DNA from 4 places in the Streptomyces sp. NPDC059247 genome. Region 2 is predicted to be linked to each of the others. Evidence: riboswitches for the same ligand, from Rfam matches in the RefSeq annotation. Region 2 holds a riboswitch; each other region holds the start of a gene.

Region 1 (7,212 bases), on a different contig from region 2:
CCGTATCGGCGCCCCGGACGAGCTGACCGCCCGCTACCTCGACGCGCTCGACCGGCAGGCCACGGCGGTGCGCGAGGCCCTCGGGGACGGGTCCCCGGTGCGGTTCGCCACGGCCGCCTTCGGCGGCGGCACGCCGACCTTCCTCACCGCCGCCGAGCTGGAGCGGCTCTGCGACATCGCGGAGAAGCGCATGGGGGCCGATCTGCGGGCGATACCCCTGTCCGTGGAGACCTCGCCCGCGACGGCGACCGCCGACCGGCTCGCGGTCCTCGCCGAGCGGGGCGCGACCCGGCTCAGCATCGGGGTGCAGAGCTTCGTGGAGGCCGAGGCGCGGGCGGCGGTCCGGCCGCAGCGCCGCGCCGACGTGGAGGCGGCGCTCGGCCGCATCCGGGACACCGGTGTGCCGGTGCTGAACATCGACCTGATCTACGGGATCGACGGGCAGACGGAGCGGAGCTGGCGCGCCTCGCTGGACGCGGCCCTCGCGTGGGAGCCGGAGGAGCTGTATCTGTATCCCCTGTACGTCCGGCCGCTGACCGGGCTCGGCCGGCTCTCGGCGGCCGAGCGCGGGGCCGCCGACCTGGAGTGGGACGCGCACCGGCTGCGCCTGTACCGGTACGGCCGCGACCACCTCCTGGCACGGGGGTACGCGCAGGTGTCGATGCGGATGTTCCGGCGGGCGGACGCGGCGCCGTCGGGCCCCGACGACCACGCCTGCCAGACCGACGGGATGATCGGCCTGGGCTGCGGGGCCAGGTCGTACACCTCGGAGCTCCACTACTCCTTCGACTACGCGGTGGACATGCGGGAGATCCGCTCGATCATCGACGTCTACACGGGGACGGCGGACTTCTCCCGCGCGGAGGTCGGCAGACGGGTGGACGCCGGGGAGGCCCGTCGCCGTCATCTGCTGCAGTCGCTGCTCCAGGCCGAGGGGATGCCGGTGGCGGGGTACGAGGAGCGGTTCGGTTCCTCGCCGTTCGCGGACTTCCCCGGGGAGCTGGCCCGGTTCGAGGCGCTGGGCTGGCTGGACGCGGGGGCGCCCGAGGGGCTGCTGCGGCTGTCGCCGGAAGGGCTCGCGCACTCCGACGGGCTCGGCCCCGAGCTGTTCTCCCCCGCCGTGCGGGCGGCGATGGCCGCGTACGAGCCGAAGTAGGAGGATTCCGTGGACCTGACCCTGCTCTACCGGGGGCCGCTCGCCTCCTGCGACTTCGACTGTCCCTACTGTCCCTTCGCCAAGCGCCGGGACAGCAAGGAGCTGCTGCGCGCGGACCGGGCGGCGCTCGACCGGTTCACCGGGTGGGCGGCCGACCGGGCCGAGGACCGGCTGCGCGTGCTGTTCACCCCGTGGGGCGAGGGCCTGGTCCGGTCCTGGTACCGGCGGGCGCTGGTCGATCTGTCCCGGCTCGCGCACATCGAGCGGGTGGCGATCCAGACCAATCTGAGCTGCCGGACCGACTGGCTGGCCGAGGCGGACCGGGAGAGCGTGGCGCTCTGGTGCACGTACCACCCCGGGCAGACTCCGTACGAGCGGTTCCTCGGCAAGTGCGGGGAGCTGGCGGACCTCGGGGTCAGGTTCAGCGTCGGGGTGGTCGGGCTGCCCGAGCACCTGGAGCACGCGCGGCGGCTGCGGGAGGCGCTGCCGCCGCACGTGTACCTGTGGGTGAACGCGGCCGAGGGGCACGCGTACACCGACGCGGAGGCCTCGCGGTGGACGGAGCTGGACCCCCTCTTCCCGTACAGCAGACGGCCGCACCGGTCGGCGGGGCTGCCCTGCCGCACCGGGGAGTCGGTGATCTCGGTGGACGGTGAGGGGACGGTCCGGCGCTGCCACTTCGTCCGCGCCGAGCTGGGGAACCTGTACGACGGTTCGTACCGTGCGGCCCTGCGGCCCCGCGCCTGCCCCCTCGCCGTCTGCGACTGCCACATCGGCTACGTCCATCTGGAGACGCTGCCGCTGTACGACGTGTTCGCCGGCGGGGTCCTGGAGCGCGTCCCCGCCGTGGTGCCGCTCAGAGGGGCATGAGGTCCGGGCGCTTGGCCTCGACGTGGTCGCCGGAGCTCTCGCCGCGCAGCCTGCGCCCGATCCACGGCACGAGGTACTCCTTCGCCCAGTGGATGTCGTCGCGCCGCACTTCGAGCGTGCCGCGCGGCGGGACCGGCGGCCAGGTCTGGTCCGGGTCGGCGGGCACCGGCAGCCCGAGGACCTGGGCGGCGCGCAGCGCGACCCGGGTGTGGCCCTCCGCCGAGAGGTGCAGCCGGTCGTCGTCCCAGGCGCGCCGGTCCTGCACGGACCGCAGCGACCACAGGTCGAGGACGGGGCAGTCGTAGCGGTCGGCGATGGACCGGACGTGGGCGGTGTACGTGGCGATCTTGCCGCGCAGGTGCTTGAGCACGGGCATGTCACGGGTGTCGAAGCCGGTGGTCACCATGACGGTGCCGACGGCGGAGGTCAGGTCGGCGACGGCGCGCTCGAAGCGCTCGGCGACGTCGTCGGGGTCCGTGCCGGGGCGGATGATGTCGTTGCCACCGGCGCAGAAGGTCACCAGGTCGGGGGCGAGTTCCTTCGCCCGGGGGACCTGTTCCGCCACGATCTGGTCGAGGAGGCGCCCGCGTACGGCCAGGTTGGCGTAGCGGAAGGCGTCGTGCTCCGGCAGCTGGTCGGCGAGCAGCACCGCGAAGCGGTCCGCCCAGCCGACGTACGTCCCGTCGGGCCCGGGGTCTCCGACGCCCTCGGTGAAGCTGTCACCGATCGCCGCGTACGACCCGAATGCGTTCTTGTCTGTTGATCTCGAATCGTCTGCCACGGGTCGACATCCTTCCCTTTCGGATGTGACCTACGCGACCGTAAGGAGGGGTTGACGCCGGGTGACATATGACACCGATAAAGAAATTGCCAAGCCGGAATACGCCGGAGGCCCGGCACCCACGGGTGCCGGGCCTCCGGTGGAGCGGGTGCGTCAGACGGAGACGCCGTGCTGGCGGAGGTAGGCCAGCGGGTCGACGTCGGAGCCGTAGCCCGGCGAGGTCCGGATCTCGAAGTGCAGATGGGGTCCGGTGGAATTGCCGGTGGAGCCGGAGAGGCCGATCTGCTGCCCGCCGGAGACCGCCTGGCCCGCCGAGACCGCGAGCGAGGAGAGGTGGGCGTACTGCGAGTAGTTGCCGTCGGCGTGCTGGATGACGACCTCGTTGCCGTAGGCGCCGCTCCAGCCCGCCGAGACGACCGTGCCCGCGCCGACGGAGCGGACGGTGGTGCCGGAGGAGGCGATGAAGTCGACACCGGTGTGGTAACCGGAGGACCACATGGAGCCGGAGGCGCGGTACGGGGTGGAGAAGCCGCCGCTGACGGGCTTGACCCAGCCGGAGGAGGAGGGGGAGGAGGGGGTCGAGGAGCCGGAGGACTGCGTCGTGGACGAGCCGGAGTCCGGGGTGGTGGCCTGGGCTGCCGGGCGCTCGGGGCTCCGGGTGGTGCGCGTGGAGTCGCCGGAGTCCCGGGCGGGGGCCTCGCTCCGGGTCTTCGGGGCGGCCTCGGCGGGGCTCTTCGGGGCGGCGGCGGGAGCGGTGCTCCGGGCGCCGAGGGTGAGCTTCATGCCGGGCAGGATGAACGAGGGGTTCTCGCCGACGACCTGGCGGTTGTCCGCGTAGAGCCGCTGCCAGCCACCGGCGAGGTGGTGCTCGGCGGCGATCTTCGAGAGGTGGTCGCCGCGGACGACGGCGTACGTCTTCGACGTGGCCGGGGCGGTGACCGGCGCCGCGGCGGGGGCCTGGGTCTGGGCGGCGGCGGTGACGGTCCGCGCGGGGGCGGCCGGGGCCGCCTGCTCGGCGGCGTGGGCCCCGGTGGCGCCGAGGAGCGGGAGGGCGACGACGGCGCCTCCCGTACCGGCGGCGGCGATGCCCCGGGTGAGGGGATTGTTCCTGGGACGGCGGTGCTTACCCTTCGCGGGCATGGCGAATTCCTCTCCGGCGCCTGCGAGGTGAGCTGTCGGGTTCGGACGGGAGATGTCCGGCCGCGCTCTCGCGCGACTTCACCCCGAGCCGTCCTGCGTCGCGGGACCGGCGTACTTCCTGGGTCCCCCGCTCCTGCCACGCTTGGGATGAGTGGGAATTCCGGACGGTGGCAGGATTCGGCGGTCCGACCGGATTGACGGTGACGCTAGACGAGCGTTTCGGTGCGAACAAGCCGATGCTTTATCAGTTCCGCTTCCGCTCGCTCCCGGGACCGGAATTCCGGTCACCCTCCGTGGATGACGCTCCTTCGACTCCCTTTTTCCGTACGGCGATTGCGTCGCGCCCCCGGGCACGATCCGTCACTTCTATGACGCTGCTCACGCCCGGATTCCCATCTCATCTTCAATCAGGGCGCGTTATCCGGAACGTGCGAATACGGACAGATCGCCCATTCCTATCCAGGGGGGTGCGCCCCGTTCGTCATGCCGGGATGATTGACCCTTGGAATCGGCCCCGTGCCGTACCCCCGAACGCCAATTCTCCAGGAGCATCCGTGACGCAGCAGCTGCCGCAGGTCCCGCCCGTCGAAGCGAACGAGCCCGAGCTGGCCGAGGTCCGCAACTTCCGGGACGTGGGCGGCCTGCCGACGACGGACGGGCGCGCGGTGCGCCCCGGCCGCCTGTTCCGCAGCGGCCACCTCGCCCACGCGACCGAGGAGGACGCCGCCTTCCTCGCCTCACTGGACCTGCACACCGTGTTCGACTTCCGCAACCAGGCCGACGTGCGCATCGAGGGGGCGGACGTCGAGCTTCCGGGCGTGCGCAACGTGAACATACCCCTCACCGACCCGGCCGATGGCAAGGAGTTCTGGCGGCTGGTGCGGGACGGGGACATCGCCCAGCTGCGGGAGATCCTCGGCGAGGACAAGGCCGCCGCCCGGATGGCCGATTCGTATCGGAAGATGGTGGTCGAGCGGACCGCCGACCACAGCCGCATCCTGCACGCGCTCGCGGAGGACAGCGTCCCCGCCCTGATGCACTGCGCGGCGGGCAAGGACCGCGCCGGGCTCTCGATCGCGATCACCCTGCTCGCCCTCGGGGTCGAGCGCGCGGCGATCGAGGCCGACTACGTGAAGTCGAACGACCCGCACCGCCGCTACAAGGTGAGCCGCGGCTCCACCGCCCCCGACGCCATGTCGCCCGAGGTGATGGAGCTGCTGAGCCCGCTGTTCGACGCGCGGGTGGAGTATCTGCGGGGCGCCTTCGAGACGATCGAGGAGACCTGGGGCTCGGTGGACACCTACCTCTCCGAGGGCCTCAAGCTGACCCCGGAGACCCTCGGCCGACTGCGGGAACGCCTGCTCACCGAGGTCTGAGCCGGACCGTCAGGACCGCGCCGACCCGTACGGAGCGGCCCCGGCGACCCGTACGGGGTCCGGTTCGCCGCCCCGCCCGCGAGCCGGGCCCACCGCCCCTCGCGGGCCGCGCTACTGGTTCTGCCCGCCCAGCATGAAGAGCAGGTACAGGAAGCCGGCGAAGAGGTGGCCCGCCACCAGGTACGCGAAGAGGCGGAGCACCAGGCCCTTGGGGAACTTGCCCTCACCGCGCTCCTCGCCGGTGACCGGTGCGTGCTTCTCGGACATGTCGAACCTTTCGGAGGAAGGGTCAGGCGGAGTCAGCGACGGTGCGGAGTTCCGTCGCCGAGGCACAGCTCGGCGACGGGGCTCTGCATCAGGGTGTGGACGAAGAGCAGCTCGGCCCCGCTGGAGGTCGCGGCGCCGATGCGGTGCGGGGTGAGCGAGTCGAAGTGCGCGCTGTCCCCGGGATCGAGGGTGTGGACGGCTTCGCCGAGCGCGAGCCGCACCCGGCCCTCCAGGACGTGGATCCACTCCTCGCCGGGGTGGACCCGCACGATGTCCGCCCGGGTGGCGTACGGCACGTGGACCCGCAGGCACTGGAGGGCGCGCCCGGCGCTGCCCGCCTGCCGGTAGATCCAGCCGTCCGCCTCGACGGGCTCGGAGCGTCCGGCGCGGACCACGGGGTCCCGTTCGGGGGGTGTCTCCCCCAGCAGCTCGGAGACCGTCGTACCGTAGATGCGGGAGAGGGCGAGCAGCATGGGCAGCGAGGGCTGCCGGTTGCCCGTCTCCAGTCGCGAGAGGTGGGCGGGCGAGAGACCGGCGCGCTGGGCGGCGGTCTCCAGGGTCAGTCCCCGGCGGCGGCGCAGGCCCCGCAGCTGCGGGGCGACGTCCGGCAGGACGTCGGGAAGGGCGGGGGCCGGGGTGTTGTCCCCGGGGACGTGGTCCATGCGTCCATTCCGCCAGGATCGTGCCTCTGAGGCAAGTTTCTTGCCTCAGAGGCAAAAGCCCGAGGCCGGTACGAGCCCGGCCACGGAGAGGTGCGGCCCCCGGGCCGGGGCCCGAGGGCGGGCGGGTCAGCGCTGGGCGGGTCAGCGCTGGGCGGGTCAGCGCTGGGCGACCGCCTGCTTGACCAGTGTCCTCCCGAAGTCCCACATCAGCCCGCCGCCGCCGTGGGCGTCGTCCATGACCGCGGTGAAGGCGGTGACGAACCGGTCCACGTCGGCCTCGTCGATGACCAGCGGCGGAATCAGTTTGATCACCTCCAGACGGTCCCCGGAGACCTGGGTGAGGATGTGGTGGCGCTGGAGCAGCGGGACGACGACCATCTGGGCGAAGAGACCCTTGCGGGCCGCCTGGAGCATCGTCCAGCGCCCGCGCAGTCCCAGTGAGGACGGACGGCCGAACTCGATCCCGATCATCAGACCGCGCCCGCGGATCTCGTGCAGCAGCTCGTACCGGGGCACCAGCTCCTTGAGCCGTCCGGAGAGCAGGTCGCCCATCCGGCGCGCGTGGGCGACCGTGCCCTCGTTCTCCATGACCGAGAGGACGGCGAGCCCGGCGGTCATGGCCTGCGCGTTCGAGCCGAAGCTCGCCGAGTGGACCAGGACCCGGTCCATCGACGAGTAGACCTTCTTGAAGATCCAGTCCTTGCCGAGGGTGGCGCCGACCGGCACGTAGCCGCCGGAGAGGGCCTTGGCGACACAGACCAGGTCCGGCTCGACGCCCTCCTCGTGCTGATAGGCGTAGAAGTCGCCGGTCCGGCCGAGACCGGTCTGCACCTCGTCGGCGACGAGCAGGGCCCCGTGCCGGTGCAGCAGCTCCTGGGCCGCCCGCAGGAAGCCGGGCGGGGACTCCTGGACGCCCTTGCCCTGGACGGGCTCGACGACGAAGGCGGCCACGTCGCCCCC
Region 2 (7,212 bases):
AGCAGGCCCGGATGGACCGGGTCACCGAACTCCTCGGGTCCCTCGACGGGGCCTGGTGGCCCAACCAGTACGGGAACCCCGACAACCCCGAGGCCTACACCGGGCTCGCGGCCGAACTGTCCGGGCAGCTCGACCGGATCGACGTGCTCGTCTGCGCGGTCGGCACCGGCGGCCACTCGGGCGGCATCGCCCGCGCCCTGCGCGCCACCAGCAGCCCCGCCCTCGAACTCGTCGGCGTCGACTCCATCGGCTCCACCGTCTTCGGACTGCCCGCGGGGGAGCGGCTGATGCGCGGCCTCGGCTCCTCCATCCACCCGGGCAACGTGGACCACGGGGCCTTCGACGAGGTCCACTGGGTGGGCCCCGCCGAGGCGGTACGGGCGGCCCGCCGCCTGGCCTCGCACCACTTCGCGACCGGCGGCTGGAGCGTCGGCGCGGTGGCGCTCGTCGCCGGCTGGCTGGCCCGCACCCGGCCGCGCGGCACCCGGATCGCGGCCGTCTTCCCCGATGGCCCGCAGCGGTACTTCGACACCGTCTTCAACGACGAGTTCTGCGCCGCGCACGGCCTGCTCGACGGGCCCGTACGGGAGGACCCGGCCGGGTACGAGGACGGCATGTCCGTCGACGGCTGGACCCGCAGGGCCATGGACCGGGCGGGACGGAACCGTTGAGCACCACGACCGACCCCGCCCCGGGCCCCGCGAAGGCGGCCCGGGGCGGGGTGTGGAAGCAGAGCCGGAGCTTCGAACCGGCCGTCCGGCTCCTCTTCCTCAACCAGCTCACCATCAACCTCGGCTTCTACATGCTCATGCCGTACCTCGCCGCGCACCTCGCGGACGGGCTCGGCATGGCCGCCTGGGCGGTCGGGCTCGTCCTCGGCGCCAGGAACCTGTCCCAGCAGGGGATGTTCCTGGTCGGCGGGGCGCTCGCCGACCGGTTCGGCTTCAAGCCGCTCATCGTGGCGGGCTGCGCGCTGCGGACGGCCGGGTTCGGGGCGCTCGCGTTCGCCCAGTCGCTGCCGATGCTGATCGCCGCCTCCCTGGCGACGGGCCTCGCGGGGGCCCTGTTCAACCCCGCCGTCCGCGCCTGCCTCGCGGCGGAGGCGGGCGAGGAGCGCCGGGTGGAGGCCTTCGCCCTGTTCAACGTCTACTACCAGGCGGGCATCCTGCTCGGGCCGCTCGTCGGGGTGGCCCTGACAGGGGTGTCGTTCCAGCTGACGTGCCTGGTGGCGGCGGTGCTGTTCGCCGTACTGACCCTGGTGCAGCTCCGGTACATGCCCGTGAGGGCGGGGAAGGACGCGCGGGAGACCGGGGACGGGGAAGGGCGGGGGCAGTTCCGCACGGTCCTCTCCCACCGGACCTTCTGGCTCTTCTCGCTCGCCATGACCGGCTCGTACGTGCTGTCCTTCCAGGTCTATCTGGCGCTGCCGCTCGCGGCGGGCGGGACGGGGCCCACGACGGCGCTCTTCGTCGTCTCGGCGCTGGTCGCGCTGGCCGGACAGCTGCGGATCACCGCCTGGTGCAAGCGGCGGCTGAGCCGGGAGCGGTGCCTGGTCCTCGGGCTCGCCCTGATGGGCGGGGCGTTCCTGCTCCCGGCGGCCCTGGGCCGGGGCCTGCCGGGGCTGCTGCTCTGCGCGGCGGTCCTGGCCGTGGCGAACGCGGTGCTCTACCCGTACGAGATGGACACGGTCGTCGCGCTGGCCAAGGGCCGTTGGGTGGCCACCCACTACGGGCTCTACAACACCGTGTGCGGGATCGGGATCACCCTGGGGAACCTGGGGACGGGCGCACTGCTCGACGTGACCGGCTGGTCGGCGGTGCCGTGGCTGGCGCTGTGCGCGGTGGGCCTGGTGTGCGCGGGGGCGATGGCCCTGCTGTCCCGTGGGGGACGGCTGAGGGTGTGAGGGGCCTTAAGGGCCCTTAGGGGCCTAAAGTCTCTTAAGGTCCGTAAGACCACTAAGGCGCCTTAGGGCCCGTAAGGCACCTAAGACCCCTAAGACCCGTAAGGGCTGGCCTCCGTAGTCCTGCTCTCGGGGTTCTCCGGGGGCCTCCCGTTCCGGTCCGTACCGACCCTCCGTAAGCCAGTCGGCCCCCGGGGGTCGCCGCCAGGCCCGGCGGCGGCCACCCTGGGAGGGCGCGGTACGGGGCCGCGGCCGGTACGGACCGGGCAGGAGAGCACAGGTGGGGCACCCCCTGAGAGCGGCGGGCGGCGGATGGCGGGGCGACGACGGGCTTCCGTACGGGCGCGCCCGGCGGTTCATCCGCGCCCTGCCCCCGCTGATCATCCTGGGCGGGGCCGTCTACGACATCCTGACCCCGCCCGAGTACACGGCCGCGCCGCTGTTCTCCGCCGCCCCGCTGATCGCCGCGCCCTTCTTCTCCACCCTGACGACCCTGCTCACCGGGATCGCCGCCGTCCTGGCCTCCGCCGGGCTGCACCTCTACAACGACACCGCGAGCCGCATCCCGGCCCTCACCGAGACCCTGACCGTCGCCACGGTCTCCGCGCTCGCCCTCCTCATCAACCGGGTCGTGCGCCGCAGCGGCGAACGGCTCGCCTCGGCGCGGGTCATCGCCGAGACCGTGCAGCGGGCCGTGCTCCCGACGCCCGCCGAGCGGATCGGAGGACTCCAGTGCGCGGCCCGTTACGAGGCGGCGCACGCGGGCGCGTTCATCGGCGGCGACCTGTACGCCGTCCAGGACACCCCCTACGGGGTGCGGCTGGTGGTGGGGGACGTCCGGGGCAAGGGGATGGAGGCGGTCGAGGCCGTAGCCGTGGTCATCGGGGCCTTCCGGGAGGCGGCCGAGCAGGAACGGAACCTGGAGGGCGTGGCCCGCCGTCTCGAAAGGGCGCTGGCCCGGGAGGGCACCCGGAGAGAGGGCATCGACGCCTTCGAGGGGTTCACCACCGCCGTCCTGGCCGAGATCCCGCGCGGGGACGGCAACGGCACCTTCGACGGTTTCGTACGGATGGTCAACCGGGGGCATCCGCCGCCGCTGCTGCTGCACGGGGACGGGCGCCTCGACCTCCTGGAGCCGCCCGAGCCCGCGCTGCCCCTCGGCATGGGCGAGCTGGCGAGCTGGCCGGACCGGGCCGACGCGCGGCCCTTCCCGCCGGGCGCGACCCTGCTCTTCTACACCGACGGCCTCTCGGAGGCGCGGAACGCGGCGGGCGTCTTCTACGACCCGGGGGCGCGGCTCCTGGGCCGGATCTTCCCGGGACCCGAGGAACTCCTGGACGCGCTGGTGGACGACGTACGGCTGCACACGGGCGGTGGATCGACGGACGACATGGCCCTGCTCGCGGTGAGCCGCCCGGCGGCGGGGCAGCAGGCGAGGCGGCGGACGATGCCGGTGGTGCCGCCGGGCAGACCCGGTCACCGGCCGTAGTGACCGGGTGTAGTCACCGGGTGTCGCTGCGATAACAATTGACACAACGTCAGATCTCGTCGGCTCCGCCGGTCTCCGTCGAAGCGCGGTCAACTCCCCCGATTTCCCCTCATTCCTGTTAATGATCAAGAGGGACGGCTTGGAATCGAGCGCCCCTGTCTATTAACGTTCGATAACGCAGCGCGGTCGTCCCAGCCGTCGCAAGAGGCGGCACCGTGCGCACGCGCCGAATCCCGAAAGGGAACCGGGGAACCACCACTTGGGGTGAATCGGGCCCTTCGCACCCGTGCGACCGGCCCGTAGGAGACCTTCCTGCTCCGAACCCGTCAGCTAACCCGGTAGGCGAGAAGGAAGGAAAGGAGCGCGCCCCCGTGGCGTCCCACACTCCCGTACCCGAAACCCCCTTCGACGCCTTCGGCGGTGGCTCGGCTCCCGCCGCCCCCGGGACCGAGTGGAACCCGACCGAGGACACCCTCCGCGCCCAGAACCGCTCCGGCGGCCGGCACCGGGTCGTCAAGCAGCGCTCCAACTTCGCCCGTTCCTCCACGGTCCTCGGCGTCGGCGTCATCGCCGCGGTCGGCGCGGGCGGCCTCGCCACCGCGCAGGAGAAGCCGAAGGTCGCGATATCCCTGCCGGACCTCCCGGACGCCCACGACCTCCCCCTCGTCGGCGACCTCCTCCCCGAGGAGGACCACGAGACGGTCCCCGTCGCCCGTGCCAACCCGCACCCGCTGACCGCCTCCTACACCTCCGTCGACGAGCAGCCGGGCACCGCCACCGCCGTATCGGCTGAGCGGACCGTCACGGCCGCGAGCGCCACCGGCGACGCGGGCGAGGCCCTGCGCGCCCGCATCCTCCAGCAGGCCGAACAGCAGCAGGTCTCCGCCGACGCCGCCGAGAAGGCCGCCGCGGAGAAGGCGGCGGCCGAGAAGGCGGCGGCGGAGGCGCGGACCAAGGCCGAGGCCGCGAAGAAGGCGGTCGCCGAGGCGAAGGCCAAGGCCGAGGCGGAAGCGAAGGCGAAGGCGGAAGCAGCCGCCGAGGCGAAGGCGGAGGCCGAGCGCCTCGCCCGGCTCGCCGCGAGCTACTCGCTGCCGGTCTCCTCGTACACCCTCACCGCCACCTATCTGCAGTCCGGCTCGATGTGGTCCTCCGGCCAGCACACCGGCCTCGACTTCGCCGCCCCCACCGGGACCCCGGTCAAGGCGGTGCACGGCGGCACCATCAAGTCGGCGGGCTGGTCCGGCTCGTACGGCTACCGGATCGTCCTGGAACTGCCCGACGGCAGCGAGGTCTGGTACTGCCACCTCTCGTCCATGACGGTCGGCGCGGGCCAGTCCGTCGGCACCGGCGAGACCATCGGCCGCGTCGGCGCCACCGGCAACGTCACCGGCGCCCACCTCCACATGGAGGTCCACACCCCCGGCGGCAGCGGCGTCGACCCGGCCGCCTGGCTCCGCTCCAAGGGCCTGTCGCTCTGACCGCGCCCCCGTCCCGGAACGCTCCGGGACGGGACCCGGCGTCCTCGGTGCCGGTCCCTCCCGGGCGGCACCGGCACCGGTCCCTCCCGGGCGGCACCGTCCGGGCGGGACCGGAATACTCCGGGGCGGGCGGAAGTTGAGCGTCCCATGACTTCTCTCCGCCCGCTGGGCAGTTCCGACCTGCGCGTCTTCCCGCTCGCCCTCGGCGGCAACGTCTTCGGCTGGACCGCCGACGAAGCGCAGTCCTTCGCGGTCCTCGACGCCTACGCGGCGGCGGGCGGCAACTTCGTCGACTCGGCCGACTCCTACTCCGCCTGGGTCGAGGGCAACGAGGGCGGCGAGTCCGAGACGGTCATCGGCCGCTGGCTCGCCTCCCGGGGCAACCGCGACGACATCGTCGTCGCCACCAAGGTCGGCGCCCACCCGCGGTTCAAGGGCCTCTCCGCGAGCACCATCAAGGCGGGTGCCGAAGCCTCCCTGCGCCGCCTCGGCACCGACCGCGTCGACCTCTACTACACCCACTTCGACGACGAGACGGTCCCCGTGGAGGAGATCGTCACCGCCCTCGACCAACTGGTGAAGGAGGGCAAGGTGCGGGCCGTCGCCGCCTCCAACATCTCCCCGGAGCGGCTGCGCGCCTCCCTCGACTTCGCCGAGTCCGAGGGCCTCACCCGGTACGTGGCCCTCCAGCCGCACTACAACCTGGTCTCCCGCGACACCTACGAGGGCCCCCTCCTGGAGACCGTCGAGCGGGCCGGGCTCTCCGCCGTCCCGTACTACGGCCTCGCCGCGGGCTTCCTCACCGGCAAGTACCGCCCCGGCTCCACCGTCGACAGCGTCCGCGCCACCGGGGCGGGCGGGCACCTGGACACCGAGCGCGGCCGGGCCGTCCTCTCCGCGCTCGACACCGTCGCCGAGGCGCACGGCGCCGAACCGGCCACCGTCGCCCTCGCCTGGCTCGCCGCCCGCCCGACCGTCGCCGCCCCGATCGCCTCGGCGCGGACCGTCGAGCAGGTCCCGGCGCTGGTGGCCGCCGCCGGGCTCACCCTCTCGGAGACCGAGCTGAAGCTGCTCACGGAGGCGTCCGCCTGACGGGCGCGCGGAAGCCCCCGGTCCGGCGTTCCACCGGGCCGGGGGCTTCCCGTACCCCCGTCGGAACGGGCACGTGCCGTACGCCGTTCCGTCGTTCTCCCGCAAAGGTACGCGCGGCCGGGACCCCGCGGTCCGTCCCACGGGGGCGGGGACGTCCCGGGACGGGAGGCGGGCGGTCAGCCCCGGTACGGGTTGTAGCCGTCGTAGTCCAGGTACTGCGGCGGCGACCAGGCCCGGCCGGTCGCCCGCGCCGCGTGGGTGAGCGCCGGGGACGCGATCCGCCGCCGCTGCCAGAGGTGATGGAGCAGCTCCTGCTCGCGGGCGGCGAAATCGGGCCCGGCCGTCCCCCGCCGGGCCCGGTCCCGCAGGAACGCCAGGGCCGTGGCGAACGACTCGTACTCGCCGACGGTCCGCGCGGCCGACGGCCCGTACGCGCGGGCGGCGAAGGAGCGGGCCAGCCGCCGGGCGCGCATCGAGGAGAGCGCCGGGGGCTCGGCGGGGGAGAGCCAGCCCGCCGCCGCGTACGCCGGGAGCTCCCCGGAGACCGTGCGCAGCTCGCGCTGCCGGCTCCACAGCGCGAGCCAGGTCAGCAGGGCGAAGACCGGGACCATCAGCACCCCGTACACCGCGAAGAACGCCAGCGGGCCGCCGAAGGTGGCCGAGCCGTTCCAGGCGGCGTGCAGTCCCATGGCGAGCAGCAGCCCGACGAGCGGGAGCAGCACCTTCCGCGGCCGTCTTCCGCGCGGGGCGAGCGCGGCCAGACCGAAGCCGACGCCGGTGAGCACGGTGAACAGCGGGTGCGCGAAGGGCGACATGACGACCCGGACGAAGAAGGTCGCGGCGGTCACCGAGCCCAGCCCGGCGGAGCCGAAGGCCTGGTCCTCGCCGAAGGCGTTGCCGAGGTAGAGGATGTTCTCGGTGAAGGCGAAGCCGGTCGCGGTGAATCCGGCGATCACGACACCGTCGACGAGCCCGCCGAAGTTCCGCCGCCGGAAGAGGAAGAGCAGCAGGATCGCCACCGCCTTCGCGCTCTCCTCCACGACGGGTGCGACGACCGTCGCGCCGAGCGTGTCCGCCGAGTCGGGGTCGGCGGTGGCGGTCGCGATCCAGCGGACCGCGAAGGAGTTCGCCAGGATCGCGACGAGCGCGGCGGCGAAGGCGCCCCACGCGAACGCGAAGAGCAGGTTCTTCCAGGGGCCTGGCTCGACCCGGTCGAGCCAGCGGAAGGCGGCCATGAGCAGCGGTACGGGAAG
Region 3 (7,212 bases), on a different contig from region 2:
CGTCGCCGGGACCCTCGTGGAGAAGCTGATCCTGCGCCACCCGCACGTCTTCGGCGACGAGACCGCCGAGACGCCCGAGGAGGTGCGGGAGCACTGGCTGCGGACCAAGGCGGTCGAGAAGCGGCGGGAGTCCGTCACCGACGGGGTGCCGGTCGCCCAGCCGGGCCTCGCGCTCGCCGCGAAGCTCGGCGGCCGGGCCAGGACGGCGGGCCTCGACGTACCCCCGCCCGCCGGGGACGGCATCGGATACGAACTGCTCGGCCTGGCCGTACGGGCCGAGGCGGCGGGCGTGGACCCCGAGGCCGCGCTGCGGGCGGCGGCCCGGACGTACCGGGACGCGATCCGCGCGGCGGAGGGCCTGCCGCCGGGCGCCTGAGCCCGCGCGGCCGTGACCGGCCCGCACCGGCCCGGCCCGCACGGGCGGGTTCAGGCGGGGCGGGCGACCACCCGGACGTTGAAGGCGTGGGAGCCCAGACCGCCCGCGATGCCCATGAACAGCAGGGCGAAGTGCTCCTGGCCGCGCGCGGTGGTGATCCCGCCGATGTCCAGCTGGGAGCCGGGCGCCCAGCCGAGGTCGGCGAGCAGCCGTCCGGCGGTCCGCTTGGCCTCCTCCTGGTCGCCCGAGAGGAAGACGGTGCTGGGGCCCGCCAGACCCCCCGGATCGGTCATCACGGTCGCGTCCATGGTGCACAGCGTCTTCACGACGGGCGTCAGCGGGAAGGCCCGCTGGATCTGCTCGCCCAGACTGCTGTTGGGGTGCGACAGCTCCGTGTAGTCGTCGGAGAGGCCGACCCCGACGTCGATCAGCGGGACGCCCTCCAGCGCCGCCGCGCCGATGGAGCGCAGCAGCTCCACCGAGACGGTGCCGGGAGTGGCGTTGACGAGCACCTCCGCGTGGGCGGCGGTCTCCCGCAGCCCCGCCACGGGCAGCCCGAGGGCGGTCCGCTCCGAGGGGTACCGCGAGCCGAGGAGCACCTCGTGCCCCGCGGCGCTCCAGCCGCGGGCCAGTGCCCGGGCGACGTTTCCTGTTCCGAGGATTCCTAAGCGCATGTCCGCCACGCTAGGGGCCGCCCGCCCCGGCGGACATCGGCCGCGGGTCCCGCCCGGGGCGGCCGGTGGACCGGGGACCGCAGACCTAGGGCCTGTCGTCACCTTCCCGCCTGCCCCACGACGCGGCGCCGGTGCGCGGGGCGCGGGCGGCCGGGTTGTGCCAGAGGGGGGCCGGTGGGCCGAGGAGGCGTTCGGCGGCGGTGCGGGGGCGGACGGCGAAGGGGCTCACCGGCGGCAGGGCGTCGTGGTGGATGCGGTCGGGAGCGGTGCCCAGCTCCACGAGGACCTCGACGACCTCCGTGACGAAGCCGGGCGGCCCCGCGAGGTACACGTCGTGCGCGGACCAGTGGACACAGGACCGGAGCGACTGCACGAGCCGCTCGGTCGCCTGGTCCTTGGGGTGGCCGGGCGCGGAGGTGATGTAGGTGACGCTCAGCCCGTCGAGCCGGGCGGCCAGCCGCTCCACGTCCCGGCGCCCGTACAGGAGCTCCTTCGCCCGCGCCACGACGAACAGCCTTCCCTTCAGGGCCGGTTCGCGTTCGACCGCCTCCGACAGGAGGGCCTTCACCGGCGCCCAGCCGGTGCCCGCGCAGATGTAGGCGCGCTGTCCGCCCGGTTCCGTCCGGGCGACGAGGGCGCCGTCCGGCGCCCCGAGCCGCAGCACCCCGCCGGGCGCCGTGCCGTGCACGAGCGCCGTGCTCATCACCCCGCCGGGGACCCGGCTCACGTGCAGTTCCACGGTGCCGTCCGGGCGGGGCGCGTCGGCGAGGGAGTAGGTGCGCCAGACGCGGGGCACGCGGGGCGAGGCGACGCTGACGTACTGGCCGGGCAGGAAGGGCAGGGGCCGCCGGGGCCGCAGGGTGAGGACGGCCAGGTCGGGGCCGTGCCGCTCGTGCCGGACGACGTCCGCGTCCCACCAGGCGGGCTCGCCCGCCGCCACGGCCTCGTCGGCGCCCGCCAGCATCAGCTCGGCCAGGTGCGCGTACGCCTCCGTCCAGGCCTTCTCGGCCTCCGTGGTCCAGGCGGCCCCCGCCACGTGCGCGAACGCGGCGAGCAGACTGGTGCCGACCGAGGCGTAGAGGGCGGGGGTGGCGAGGAACCTGCGGTGGTCGCGGCCCAGGCGCCCCAGGTACGCGGGGAGGTCCGGGTCCTCCAGACGGTCCACCAGATGGGTGAGCGCGGCGAAGAGCCGGTCGCGCTGGGGCCGCATGTCCCCGGGGAACAGCTCGCGCAGGGACGGCTCCTGCCGGAAGAGATGCGCGTAGAAGTAGGTGACGGCGTGCTCGGCCCGTCTCTCGACGACCGCGAACGTGCTCCTGAGCATCTGAGGGTCCACCGTCAGGAATGTAGGGCACCCGTCCGGCCCGTCCTCACGGAATCTCCACACCCGGACCCGGCGGAACCTGCCTGTACGGTCGGGGGGTGAGCACCACCCCCGGTCCAGCACCTGCCTCTCGCCCCGCCCCCGGAGAAGTTCCCGGCGCCTCCTCGTGCCCGGTCTCCGGGCCCGCGCCCGAGCTCTTCACCTGGGAGTTCGCCAGCGATCCCTACCCCGCGTACGCCTGGCTCAGGACGCACGCGCCGGTGCACCGCACGACCCTCCCGAGCGGGGTCGAGGCCTGGCTGGTGACCCGGTACGCCGACGCCCGGCAGGCCCTCGCGGACCAGCGGCTCTCCAAGAACCCGGCGCACCACGCCGAGTCCCCGCACGCGAAGGGGAAGACGGGCATCCCGGGCGAGCGCAAGGCCGAGCTGATGACCCATCTGCTCAACATCGACCCGCCGGACCACACCCGGCTGCGCAGGCTCGTCTCCAAGGCGTTCACCCCCCGCCGGGTCGCGGAGTTCGCCCCACGCGTGCAGGAGCTGACCGACCGGCTCATCGACTCCTTCGTGGAGCGGGGCAGCGCGGACCTCATCCACGAGTTCGCCTTCCCGCTGCCCATCTACGCCATCTGTGACCTGCTCGGGGTGCCCGAGGAGGACCAGGACGACTTCCGGGACTGGGCCGGGATGATGATCCGGCACGGCGGCGGGCCGCGCGGCGGGGTCGCGCGGTCGGTGAAGAAGATGCGCGGCTATCTCGCGGAGCTGATCCACCGCAAGCGCGAGGAGCCCGGGGACGACCTCATCTCGGGTCTCATCCGGGCCTCCGACCACGGCGAGCACCTCACCGAGAACGAGGCCGCCGCGATGGCCTTCATCCTGCTCTTCGCCGGTTTCGAGACCACCGTCAATCTGGTAGGAAACGGGCTTTACGCGCTTCTCCGGCATCCGGAGCAGCGCGCCCGGCTCCAGGAGTCGGTCACCTCCGGGGAGACCGGGCTCCTGGAGACCGGGATCGAGGAGCTGCTGCGGTACGACGGGCCGGTGGAGATGGCCACCTGGCGGTACGCCACCCGGCCGCTGACGATCGGCGGGCAGGAGATCCCGGCGGGCGACCCGGTGCTCGTGGTTCTCGCCGCCGCCGACCGGGACCCCGAGCGGTTCGACGGACCGGACGTCCTCGACCTCGCCCGGCGCGACAACCAGCACCTCGGGTACGGGCACGGCATCCACTACTGCCTGGGCGCGCCGCTCGCCCGGCTCGAAGGACAGACGGCCCTGGCGACCCTGCTGACCCGCCTCCCGGACCTGCGGCTCGCCGCCGACCCGGCCGAACTGCGGTGGCGCGGCGGGCTCATCATGCGGGGGCTGCGCACCCTTCCGGTGGAGTTCTCTCCGGTCGCCCCCCTCCATAGGACTGACGGAGCATCAGAAATGTGATCTTCACGTGATCGCGGGTGCATCGACTTGTGATGAGCGTTCGAATAGGGCTACGTTCCCCGACAACTCAGTTCGACCACTCAGTTCGACCACCCCAGTTGTCACGCGAAAGGCGCTCCTATGCGTTCCGGGAACGGACGACACCGCCGCCCCCGTCAGGCCCCCGCCCTCGTCGTCGCCGCGGGGGTGACCGGGTCCGCCATGGCGCTTCCCCTGCTCGCCACCGGCTCGGCGTCCGCCGCCGACGCCGCCACCTGGGACCGGGTCGCCGAGTGCGAGTCCGGCGGCCAGTGGAGCGCCAACCTCGGCAACGGGCGCTACGGCGGCCTCCAGTTCACCCAGGACAGCTGGGAGCGGTACGGCGGTCTCGCCTACGCGCCCAGCCCCGACCTGGCCAGCCGCGCCCAGCAGATAGCGGTGGCCGAGAAGGCCCTCGCCAAGGGCTCCACCGCGTGGGCCAGCTGCGCGCCGATCGCGGGACTCGTCAACGACGGCGCCCGGCCGAAGGTGAACCCGGGCCCGGCGGACCTCCCGAAGCCCTCCGGCGGCCCCGTCGCCGAGTCGAACCGCACGACGGGCCCGCAGTCCTCCAGCGCGGCGGAGGCGGCCCGGGGCGCGGCCGGACGGAGCACCGGGGCGCCCACCGCCCCGGCGACGTCCACGAGCCCCGCCGCGCCCTCGACGGGTGCGCCGGTGACGGGCGGGCCGACCGGTCCGACGGCGCCCGCCTCCCCGGACGCCCCCGCCCCCGCCACCACCGCGCCCGACGGGTCCGCCGCGCCGGGCACGTCCGGCGAGCCGACGACCGGCACCCCGGCCACGGGGTCCGGCAAGGGCAAGCACCGGGGCGACGCGGCTCCGGAGGGAACCGTGGGTCCGGGCGGATCCGTCGAGACCGGTCGCCACGCGGCGCCCGGTGACAGCCTCTCCGAGGAGACCGCGGCGAAGCCCGTGGCCGACGCCTCCACGAATTCCGGCGGAACGGACAGTCAGGGCACTTCGGGCGCGTACACGGTGAAGGCGGGCGACAGTCTGTCCGGCATCGCGCAGCAGAACGAGCTGCCCGGAGGCTGGACCGCGCTCTATGACGCCAACCGGAAGACGGTCGGTACCGACCCGGACCTCATCCTCCCTGGTCAGAGCCTTGAACTGACGGAGAGTCCGGTCGCGCGGGCGGAGTGATTCGGGGTCATATGTCCGGTTCTGGGCAACTGAGACATGAGTCTCTTCGCCCCAACTGGCGCGTCACACCCGCAAACTTTGCTCCCGTCGCCTCTCACCTGCGCAAACACTCCCCGCCGGAAGGCAAGGAGGGGCGGAATGTCCGTCATTCGCCTCTTTGAACTTCCGGTGGGTCTGTGTCTACGGTCATCACCGCTCGCCACCGCGGGCCCCGTCGACCGAAACGCCGAATCCTGCCGTCGGCCGTCGGGAACAGTCGTCGCGCAAGCGCCGAAGGCAGGAGCGGGGGACCCAAGGTAAGTGCCGACCCCGGCCGTTGAGACAGACGGCCGACGATCGGCTCGGGGTGGAGCCGCGTGCTGGACACGCGGCCGGGCAACTCATTGGCCCGAACCCGACAGCTCACCTCGCAGGCGTCGGTGAGGAGAATCTCCATGCTGTTTTCCGGTAAGGGCAAACACCGCCGTCCCTCCAAGGTCACCCAGGTCGCCACGCTCGTCGGCGTCACCGGTGTCGCCGTCGCCGCCCCGCTGATGACCGCGGGCACCGCCTCGGCCGCCACCGCCGCCGAGTGGGACCGCGTCGCCCAGTGCGAGTCCGGCGGCAACTGGTCCATCAACACGGGCAACGGCTACACCGGCGGCCTCCAGTTCGCGGCCTCCACCTGGGCCGCGTACGGCGGCACCGCCTACGCCCCGACCGCCAACCTGGCGTCGAAGTCCCAGCAGATCGCCATCGCCGAGAAGGTCCTCGCGGGCCAGGGCAAGGGCGCGTGGCCGAGCTGCGGCGTGGGCCTCTCCCGTGCCTCCTACGACGGCGGCGCCGCCGAGAGCGCCCCCAAGACCGTCACCCAGCAGCCGAAGCAGCAGCGCTCGGCCGAGCAGCCGACGACCCGCAGCGAGCAGCGCCAGGCCCCGAAGAAGGCCGCGCAGCAGCAGACCGCGCCGAAGGCGACCGTCACCACCCCGACCGGCAAGAAGGTCGAGAAGGGCGACGGCGAGTACAAGGTCGTGACCGGCGACACCCTCAGCCGGATCGCCCAGGCGCACGGCGTCGCGGGCGGCTGGGCCAAGCTCTTCGAGCTGAACAAGGACGTCGTCGACAACGCCGACCTGATCTACCCGGGCCAGCAGCTCCACCTCAAGTGAGCCCGGCGGTCCGCACGGGTCCGGCGGCCCGTACGGCACCGACGACCCTCCCGCGGTGACCACCCCGGACCGGCGCGCCTCCCCCCCCCGTGCGCACCGGTCCGGGGTTTCCGCCGTCCGGAGCCGCGCGCCCTGTCCGTACGGACGCCCCGCGCCCTGTCCGTACGGAGCCCCGCCCCGTACGGACTCCTCTCCCCCCTTCCGGATCCCCCGTCACGGACGGACCCCCCTCGTCCGCGCCCCGGGAGGGCCGCCCCGGCGGTTTCGGGGCGACTTCTCGGTTACCGTCCAGTAGATCTGGGGTCTTTCGCCCCTGAATGCATGTCCTTGGGCCCTTTTTCGTCCCAGGGGGCGGGCGCCCGGCTGGCCGGAGCCGCCGAGCCGGTTAGGCTCTTGACGCAAGGCCAAGCCGACCCTGCGCCGACCTTGCGTCACATCCAGCGTCACATCCCATAAGGAGATGCTCGTGCCGTCCATCGACGTCGTCGTAGCCCGGGAAATCCTGGACTCCCGAGGCAACCCCACGGTCGAGGTCGAGGTCGGCCTCGACGACGGCAGCACCGGCCGTGCTGCTGTTCCGTCCGGCGCCTCCACCGGTGCGTTCGAGGCCCTCGAGCTTCGCGACGGTGACCCCAACCGCTACCAGGGCAAGGGCGTCGAGAAGGCCGTCCTCGCCGTGATCGAGCAGATCGGCCCGGAGCTCGTCGGCTACGACGCCACCGAGCAGCGCCTGATCGACCAGGCCATGTTCGACCTGGACGCCACCCCGGACAAGTCGTCGCTCGGCGCCAACGCCATCCTCGGCGTCTCCCTCGCCGTCGCGCACGCCGCCTCCGAGGCCAGCGACCTCCCGCTCTTCCGCTACCTCGGCGGCCCGAACGCGCACCTGCTGCCCGTTCCGATGATGAACATCCTCAACGGTGGGTCGCACGCCGACTCCAACGTCGACATCCAGGAGTTCATGATCGCCCCGATCGGCGCGGAGTCCTTCTCCGAGGCCCTCCGCTGGGGCACCGAGGTCTACCACACGCTCAAGGGCGTCCTGAAGCGCAAGGGCCTCTCCACC
Region 4 (7,212 bases), on a different contig from region 2:
CTGCACACCCGGCTGGAACGCGAACTCGCCGATTTCTGCGGCTTCGAGGCCGCCCTCGTCTTCTCCTCCGGCTACACCGCCAACCTGGCCGCGCTCACCGCGCTGGGCGGCCGGGACGCCCTGATCGTCTCCGACGCCTCCAACCACGCCTCGATCGTGGACGGCTGCCGGCTGGCGCGCGCCGAGACCGCCGTCGTCCCGCACTCCGATCCGGAGGCCGTGCGCAAGACCCTCGACGCGCATCCGGGGTGGCGGGCCCTGGTCGTCAGCGACTCCGTGTTCTCCGTCGACGGCGACCGGGCGCCGCTGTCCGCGCTCGCCGCCGCCTGCCGCGCGCACGGCGCCGGTCTGGTCGTGGACGACGCCCACGGCCTCGGCGTCCTCGGCGACGGCGGCCGGGGGGCCCTCCACGAGGCCGGGCTCGCGGGCGACGAGGACGTGGTGGCCACCGTCACCCTGTCGAAGTCCCTCGGCAGTCAGGGCGGCGCGGTCCTCGGCCCGGCCCGGGTGGTCGAGCACCTGGTCAACGCGGCCCGCACCTTCATCTTCGACACCGGTCTCGCCCCGGCCGCCGCCGGGGGCGCGCTGGCGGCCCTGCGCCTGCTGACGGCCGAGCCGGGGCTCGCGGAGCGGGCCCGTACGGTCGCGACCACCCTGCACCGGCTCCTCACCGGGGCGGGCCTGACGGCCGCCCGGCCCGACGCGGCCGTGGTCTCGGTGCGCGCCCCCTCCCCGGAGGCGGCGCTGCGCTGGGCGGCGGACTGCCGGGAGCGGGGGCTCGCGGTCGGCTGCTTCCGGCCGCCTTCCGTGCCCGACGGCGTCTCGCGGCTACGGCTCACGGCACGCGCGGACCTGACGGACGAGCGGATCGCGTACGCGGTGGAAACGATCCTGCGGACGGCACCGGCCGGCTGACCCGGCGGTCGGCGGCCCGGTCCGGTCCAGGGCCTTCGCGTTCACCGCTTCGGGCGACAGATGGGGACATATCTTGGGAGAACGCCTCCCGGCGCGGCCCGATCGGTGGCAGTCTGACGCGCAGTGCGATCCGGGGCAGCGGCCCCGGCGGGAAAGGGACGGCGTCGCCATGGCAGACCAGCAGGAAGCATCCGTCACTCTGCCGAGCGAACCCGCCTCGGTGTCCACGGCCCGGCGGTTCGTGGCGGAGGTTCTCGACGGCTGGGGCCTGGACGACGCCACGGAGACCGCGGACGCGATCCGGATCATCGTCTCCGAGCTGGCCACCAACGCCGTGCTGCACACCCTCGGCCAGTCGCCCACGTTCACGGTGGACCTCCGGCTCGACTGGGAGGAGCACCTGCACATCGGTGTCACCGACAGTCATCCGAGGCTGCCGCGCCGTCTGCCCGCCGCGGTCCAGCAGGACAACGGCAGGGGCATGGTCATCGTCAGGGTCCTCGCGGCGGAGTCGGGCGGACGTCTCTCCGTGACCCCGATCGAGGAGGGCGGCAAGACGGTCCGGATCTCCCTCCCGTGGATCCCCGCCCCGCTGGCCGGTCGCTGACGGGCCCGTGCCCGCCGGGGTGGGCACGACCCCTGAGCCGATGCGGTCGTCGGGGGCCCCGGGAGGGTGCCGGGCGGCCCGGGGCGGCTTCCGCGGGGGACGCGCGGTCGCCGGAGGGCGGCCCGGGTCCGTACGGGACGCGGCGGTGCCACCGCACCCCGCACGGACCGGCGCCGTCAGTTCCGCCGGATCGGCTCACGGACCGGCCGTCGGTTCCGCCGGATCAGCGGACGGACGGGCCGCCGGATCAGCGGACGCGGCCGTAGTAGATCTTCGACGACCAGATCTTGTCGAGCTTCACCCAGGACCCCGTCTTGGGCGAGTGCCAGATCTTGCCGCTCCCGGCGTAGATGCCCACGTGGTACACCCTTCCGCCGGAGTGGAAGAAGACCAGGTCCCCCTTCTGCCGTGAGGCGGCGGAGACGCGGGTGGTCCTGTTGTACTGCTGCTGCGCGGTGCGGGGCAGCGACTTGCCCGCCTTCTGGTACGCGTAGAGCGTCAGACCGGAGCAGTCGAACCTGGAGGGTCCGGCGCTCCCGTACCGGTACGGTGCTCCCTTCTTGGACGCGGCGACGCTCAGTGCCTTGTTCGCGTAGTTCGTCGCTGCCTGGGCCTCCGGCGCCGCACCGGGTGCGAGCAGCGTGCCGCCGACGGCGGCGAGAGTGAGAGCCGAGACGGCTCCGACCCGGGACAGCAGGGACGGGACGTGCATCTGCGCAGTCATGCGCAACCCTTCGTCAGCCGCCTGTGAAGGATGACCTGTCGGGTTCGGGCAGGCGAAGATGCCCGGCCGCGGGTGCGGCTTCACCCCAAGGGGCGGCCCCGCTGTGGGAACAGCGCGTACGCCCCGTAAAAATCGGGTCCTCCACTCCTGCCGGTCCAATCCTGTCGACCAGACGTCCGGGGCAGCGGCAGGACTCGGCGTCCGCCCGGACCGCCCCGCCGCGGCGGCGGGGGCTTGTCGTCGACAGGGATCTTGACCCACACCGGGGGTGAAATCCGAGTGGAAACGGCGATATGTGAGGCTCCTCACGACTGATCCATTCGGGTGGACAGGAGGGTTTCGTGATCATCGGAGTTCCCCCTGGCGAGCCCCGCACCAGCGATGGAACGTTCGATTCCGCCAGATGCGTACATCGGTGGCGCAAGTTGACCGGTCTGAATATCGACTCGTCGACTACTCCGAACGAGGGAGGGATTCTGCGATGCGCGTCGGCCGTCCGGCTCTCGACACGACACGGCCGGATGTCGATCCGTCAGGGGGAGGGCTCGGCTCCGCATGTGCCGTCACCGACCTGATGATCATGCGATCGCAAAGGCGTAGTTAACCAGCCGGAAAAACTTCCGCCCTAACGTGCAATGTCTGCCGGTGTGCCGCGTTCCGGCATTTCAACAAGGTGTTGAAGGTCGGTAGGGTCCGCAGCTGTCCGGGTCCCGTCCCGGCGGACGACTGTGAGGTGGAAGTGTGCAACTGAGCCCGCACGAGCAGGAACGCCTGCTCATCCATGTGGCCGCGGACGTGGCCGAGAAGCGCAGGGCGCGCGGGGTACGGCTCAACCACCCCGAGGTCGTCGCACTGATCACCGCCCATGTCCTCGAAGGCGCCAGGGACGGCCGCACGGTCGCCGAGCTGATGGCCTCGGGGCGCGAGGTGCTCACCCGCGACGAGGTCATGGAGGGCGTCCCCGAGATGATCCACGACGTCCAGGTCGAGGCCACCTTCCCGGACGGCACCAAGCTCGTCACCGTCCACGACCCCATCGTCTGAACGGACCGCCGCCGATGATCCCCGGAGAGATCCTGTACGCGGACGGCCCCGTCCCCCTCAACGAGGGGCGCCCCGTCACGCGCCTGACCGTGCTCAACGCCGCCGACCGGCCCGTCCAGGTCGGCTCCCACTACCACTTCGCCGAGGTCAACCCCGGACTCGAGTTCGACCGCGCCGCCGCGCGCGGGCAGCGGCTGCACATCGCCGCCGGAACCGCCGTCCGCTTCGAACCCGGCATCCCCGTCGAGGTCGAACTCGTCCCCCTCACCGGCCGCCGGATCGTTCCCGGGCTGCGCGGCGAGACCGCGGGTCCCCTGGACGCGAACGAAGAGGACTCCCGTGCCTGATCTGCACCGCGCCGTCTACGCCGACCTGTTCGGCCCCACCACCGGCGACCGCCTCCGGCTCGCCGACACCGACCTCTTCGTGGAGATCGAGGAGGACCGCAGCGGCGGCCCCGGACGCGCCGGGGACGAAGCCGTCTTCGGCGGCGGCAAGGTCATCCGCGAGTCGATGGGCCAGGCCCGCACCACCCGTGCCGAGGGCGCCCCCGACACCGTCATCACCGGCGCCGTGGTCATCGACCACTGGGGGATCGTCAAGGCCGACATCGGCATCAGGGACGGCCGGATCGTCGCCCTCGGCAAGGCAGGCAACCCCGACACCATGGACGGCGTCCACCCCGGTCTGGTGATCGGCCCCGAGACCGAGGTCATCGTCGGCAACGGCCGCATCGTCACCGCGGGCGCCGTCGACACCCATGTCCACTTCATCTCCCCGACCGTGGTCGAGCAGGCCCTCGCCACCGGCGTCACCACGCTCGTCGGCGGCGGCACCGGCCCCGCCGAGGGCACCAAGGCCACCACCATCACCCCCGGCCCCTGGCACATGGCCCGGATGTTCGAGGCCCTGGACACCTTCCCCGTCAACATCGGTCTGCTCGGCAAGGGCAACACCATGTCCCGGGAGGCCATGCACTCCCAACTGCGCGGCGGAGCCCTCGGGTTCAAGATCCACGAGGACTGGGGTGCCACCCCCGCCGTCATCGACGCCTGCCTCGACGTCTGCGAGGAGACGGGCGCCCAGCTCGCCATCCACACCGACACCCTCAACGAGGCGGGCTTCGTCGGCGACACCCTCGCCGCCGTCGCCGGGCGCACCATCCACGCGTACCACACCGAGGGCGCGGGCGGCGGGCACGCCCCCGACATCATCACCGTGGTCTCGGAGCCGAACATCCTGCCGAGCTCCACCAATCCGACCCGGCCGCACACCGTCAACACCATCGAGGAACACCTCGACATGCTGATGGTCTGCCACCACCTCAACCCGGCCGTCCCCGAGGACCTCGCCTTCGCGGAGTCCCGCATCCGGCCCTCCACCATCGCCGCCGAGGACGTCCTGCACGACCTGGGCGCGATCTCGATCATCTCCTCCGACTCCCAGGCCATGGGCCGCATCGGCGAAGTGATCATGCGCACCTGGCAGACCGCCCACGTCATGAAGAAGCGGCGCGGACCCCTCCCCGGCGACGGCCGCGCCGACAACCACCGGGCCCGCCGCTACGTCGCCAAGTACACGATCAACCCGGCCGTCGCCCAGGGCATGGGCCATGTCATCGGCTCGGTCGAACCCGGCAAGCTCGCCGACCTGGTCCTGTGGGAACCCGCCTTCTTCGGCGTGAAGCCGCTCGTCGTCATCAAGGGCGGACAGATCGCGTACGCGCAGCTCGGCGACGCCAACGCCTCCATCCCCACCCCGCAGCCGGTGCTGCCGCGCCCCATGTTCGGCGCGCTCGGCCGGGCGGCTGCGGCGGGCTCGATCAACTTCGTCGCCCAGGCGGCCATCGAGGACGACCTCCCGCAGAGGCTCGGACTGCACAAGGAGTTCGCCGCCATCGGCTCCACCCGACGGGTCACCAAGGCGGACATGGTCGAGAACGACGCCGTGCCCCGGGTCGAGGTCGACGCCGACACCTTCTCGGTGAGCATCGACGGCGAAGTGGTGGAACCCGCACCCGCCGCCGAACTGCCCATGGCCCAGCGTTACTTCCTCTTCTGACGGCGCCCCCTCCATGACACGCTCCGCACTGCTCGTGCTCGCCGACGGACGGTTTCCCGCCGGCGGGCACGCCCACTCCGGCGGCGCCGAGGCCGCCGTCCGCGCCGGTCGCGTCCGGGACGCCGCAGGACTGGAGTCCTTCTGCCGCGGCCGACTGCGCACCACCGGCCTCACCTCCGCCGCGCTGGCGGCCGGGGCCGCGCACGGACTCGACCCGGCCGAACTCGACACGGCGGCCGACGCCCGCACCCCCTCGCCCGCCCTGCGCGCCGCCGCGCGCAGGCTCGGCCGTCAGATGATGCGGGCCGCCCGCGCCGCCTGGCCCGGCCCCGAACTCGACGCGCTGGCCGCGCTGTTCCCGCGCGGCGCCCATCAGCCCGTCGTCCTCGGCACCGCCGCCCGCGCCGCCGGGCTCGGTCCCGAGGACGCCGCCCACTGCGTCGTGTACGAGACCGTCGGCGGACCGGCCACCGCCGTCGTCCGCCTCCTCGGCCTCGACCCCTACCGGGCCACCGCCGTCCTCGCCCGCCTCGCCCCCGAGATGGACGAGGTCGCCGCACAGGCCGTGGCGGCGGCCCGGCAGGGCGTCGACGCCCTGCCCGCGGCCTCCGCGCCCCTGCTCGACCTCACCGCCGAACAGCACGCCGCCTGGCCGGTGCGCCTCTTCGCCTCATGACGGCCTCCGAGACCTCCGACGACGGCCCCCCGACACTCCAAGGCCGTCGCCCGACCGCCTTCTGACGGCCTCATGACCCCGGGGCCGGTCGCCCGGCCCCGGGCCCTGGCCCCACCCCTACGCCCCCACGTCCACGGCCCGCCCGCACACCAAGGAGCCGCCCCATGCACCTCGACCACGGACACCACCACGGCGCCGTCTCCGCCGACGCCCACCGCCCCGACGGCACCCGCCGCGCCCTGCGCATCGGACTCGGCGGTCCCGTCGGCTCCGGCAAGACCGCCACCGTCGCCGCCCTCTGCCGGGCCCTGCGCGACACCCTCTCCCTCGCCGTCGTCACCAACGACATCTACACCCGGGAGGACGCCGAGTTCCTGCTCCGCAACGCCGTCCTGCCGCCCGAGCGCATCCGCGCCGTCGAGACCGGCGCCTGCCCCCACACCGCCATCCGCGACGACATCTCCGCCAACCTCGAAGCCGTCGAGGAACTGGAGGACGCGGTGGGACCGCTCGACCTCATCCTCGTGGAGTCCGGCGGCGACAACCTCACCGCCACCTTCTCCAGGGGCCTCGTCGACGCCCAGATCTTCGTCATCGACGTCGCGGGCGGCGACGACATCCCGCGCAAGGGCGGCCCCGGCGTCACCACCGCCGACCTCCTCGTCGTCAACAAGACCGACCTCGCCCCGTACGTCGGCTCCGACCTGGAGCGGATGGCCCACGACGCGAAGGAGCAGCGCGGCGACCTGCCCGTCGCCTTCACCTCGCTGCGCGCCGAGAACGGCGTCGCCCCCGTCGTCGACTGGGTCCGGGAGCGGATCGGGGCATGGACCGCGTGAGCCTGCGCGCCACCGCCCGGATCGCCGCCGACGCCGACGGCGGGCTGCCGCTCCTGGTGAGCGACGGCCCCCTCGCCCTGCGGCGCACCAGGACACCGGGGCCGTACACCCGGGTCACCGTCGTCGGGGCGATGAGCGCCCCGCTCGGCGGTGACCGGCTCGCCGTCGAGGCCGAGGTACGGGAAGGGGCCCGGCTCCTCGTCGACTCGGCCGCCGCCACCCTGGCCCTGCCGGGCCGGGACACCGGGCCCGCCGCCTACGACGTACGGCTCCGCGTCGGCGAAGGGGCGGTGCTCCGCTGGCTGCCCGAACAACTGGTCTCGGTGCAGGGCTCGGAGCTGCGGAT

What was found. Region 2 has a riboswitch for cyclic di-AMP ahead of ACFXGN_RS03965 (M23 family metallopeptidase). Riboswitches for the same ligand answer to the same signal wherever they lie in the genome.
Region 1: linked by a shared signal. The riboswitch ahead of ACFXGN_RS01755 (peptidoglycan DD-metalloendopeptidase family protein) and the one ahead of ACFXGN_RS03965 (M23 family metallopeptidase) in region 2 are both predicted to bind cyclic di-AMP.
Region 3: linked by a shared signal. The riboswitch ahead of ACFXGN_RS14010 (transglycosylase family protein) and the one ahead of ACFXGN_RS03965 (M23 family metallopeptidase) in region 2 are both predicted to bind cyclic di-AMP.
Region 4: linked by a shared signal. The riboswitch ahead of ACFXGN_RS17650 (C40 family peptidase) and the one ahead of ACFXGN_RS03965 (M23 family metallopeptidase) in region 2 are both predicted to bind cyclic di-AMP.

Annotation. Positions count from the first base shown of each region.
Region 1 covers NZ_JBHYZW010000001.1:391,829-399,040, reverse strand. Annotated here, with positions in the region: gene ACFXGN_RS01770 (STM4012 family radical SAM protein) at 1-1,156, shown strand, start outside; gene ACFXGN_RS01765 (STM4011 family radical SAM protein) at 1,166-2,026, shown strand; gene ACFXGN_RS01760 (SGNH/GDSL hydrolase family protein) at 2,013-2,807, opposite strand; gene ACFXGN_RS01755 (peptidoglycan DD-metalloendopeptidase family protein) at 2,961-3,947, opposite strand; cyclic di-AMP (ydaO/yuaA leader) riboswitch at 3,952-4,111, opposite strand; gene ACFXGN_RS01750 (tyrosine-protein phosphatase) at 4,502-5,323, shown strand; gene ACFXGN_RS01745 (DUF6126 family protein) at 5,435-5,590, opposite strand; gene ACFXGN_RS01740 (helix-turn-helix domain-containing protein) at 5,623-6,252, opposite strand; gene ACFXGN_RS01735 (aspartate aminotransferase family protein) at 6,409-7,212, opposite strand, start outside.
Region 2 covers NZ_JBHYZW010000002.1:19,015-26,226, reverse strand. Annotated here, with positions in the region: gene ACFXGN_RS03980 (PLP-dependent cysteine synthase family protein) at 1-671, shown strand, start outside; gene ACFXGN_RS03975 (MFS transporter) at 668-1,903, shown strand; gene ACFXGN_RS03970 (PP2C family protein-serine/threonine phosphatase) at 2,181-3,389, shown strand; cyclic di-AMP (ydaO/yuaA leader) riboswitch at 3,604-3,749, shown strand; gene ACFXGN_RS03965 (M23 family metallopeptidase) at 3,761-4,867, shown strand; gene ACFXGN_RS03960 (aldo/keto reductase) at 5,015-5,959, shown strand; gene ACFXGN_RS03955 (PrsW family intramembrane metalloprotease) at 6,136-7,212, opposite strand, start outside.
Region 3 covers NZ_JBHYZW010000006.1:98,584-105,795, reverse strand. Annotated here, with positions in the region: gene ACFXGN_RS14035 (nucleoside triphosphate pyrophosphohydrolase) at 1-376, shown strand, start outside; gene ACFXGN_RS14030 (NADPH-dependent F420 reductase) at 427-1,059, opposite strand; gene ACFXGN_RS14025 (globin domain-containing protein) at 1,136-2,386, opposite strand; gene ACFXGN_RS14020 (cytochrome P450) at 2,473-3,816, shown strand; gene ACFXGN_RS14015 (transglycosylase family protein) at 3,937-4,998, shown strand; cyclic di-AMP (ydaO/yuaA leader) riboswitch at 5,257-5,429, shown strand; gene ACFXGN_RS14010 (transglycosylase family protein) at 5,433-6,146, shown strand; gene eno (phosphopyruvate hydratase) at 6,607-7,212, shown strand, end outside.
Region 4 covers NZ_JBHYZW010000008.1:215,267-222,478, reverse strand. Annotated here, with positions in the region: gene ACFXGN_RS17660 (8-amino-7-oxononanoate synthase) at 1-915, shown strand, start outside; gene ACFXGN_RS17655 (ATP-binding protein) at 1,085-1,522, shown strand; gene ACFXGN_RS17650 (C40 family peptidase) at 1,770-2,246, opposite strand; cyclic di-AMP (ydaO/yuaA leader) riboswitch at 2,250-2,456, opposite strand; gene ACFXGN_RS17645 (urease subunit gamma) at 2,988-3,290, shown strand; gene ACFXGN_RS17640 (urease subunit beta) at 3,305-3,637, shown strand; gene ACFXGN_RS17635 (urease subunit alpha) at 3,630-5,351, shown strand; gene ACFXGN_RS17630 (urease accessory protein UreF) at 5,365-6,027, shown strand; gene ureG (urease accessory protein UreG) at 6,192-6,866, shown strand; gene ACFXGN_RS17620 (urease accessory protein UreD) at 6,863-7,212, shown strand, end outside.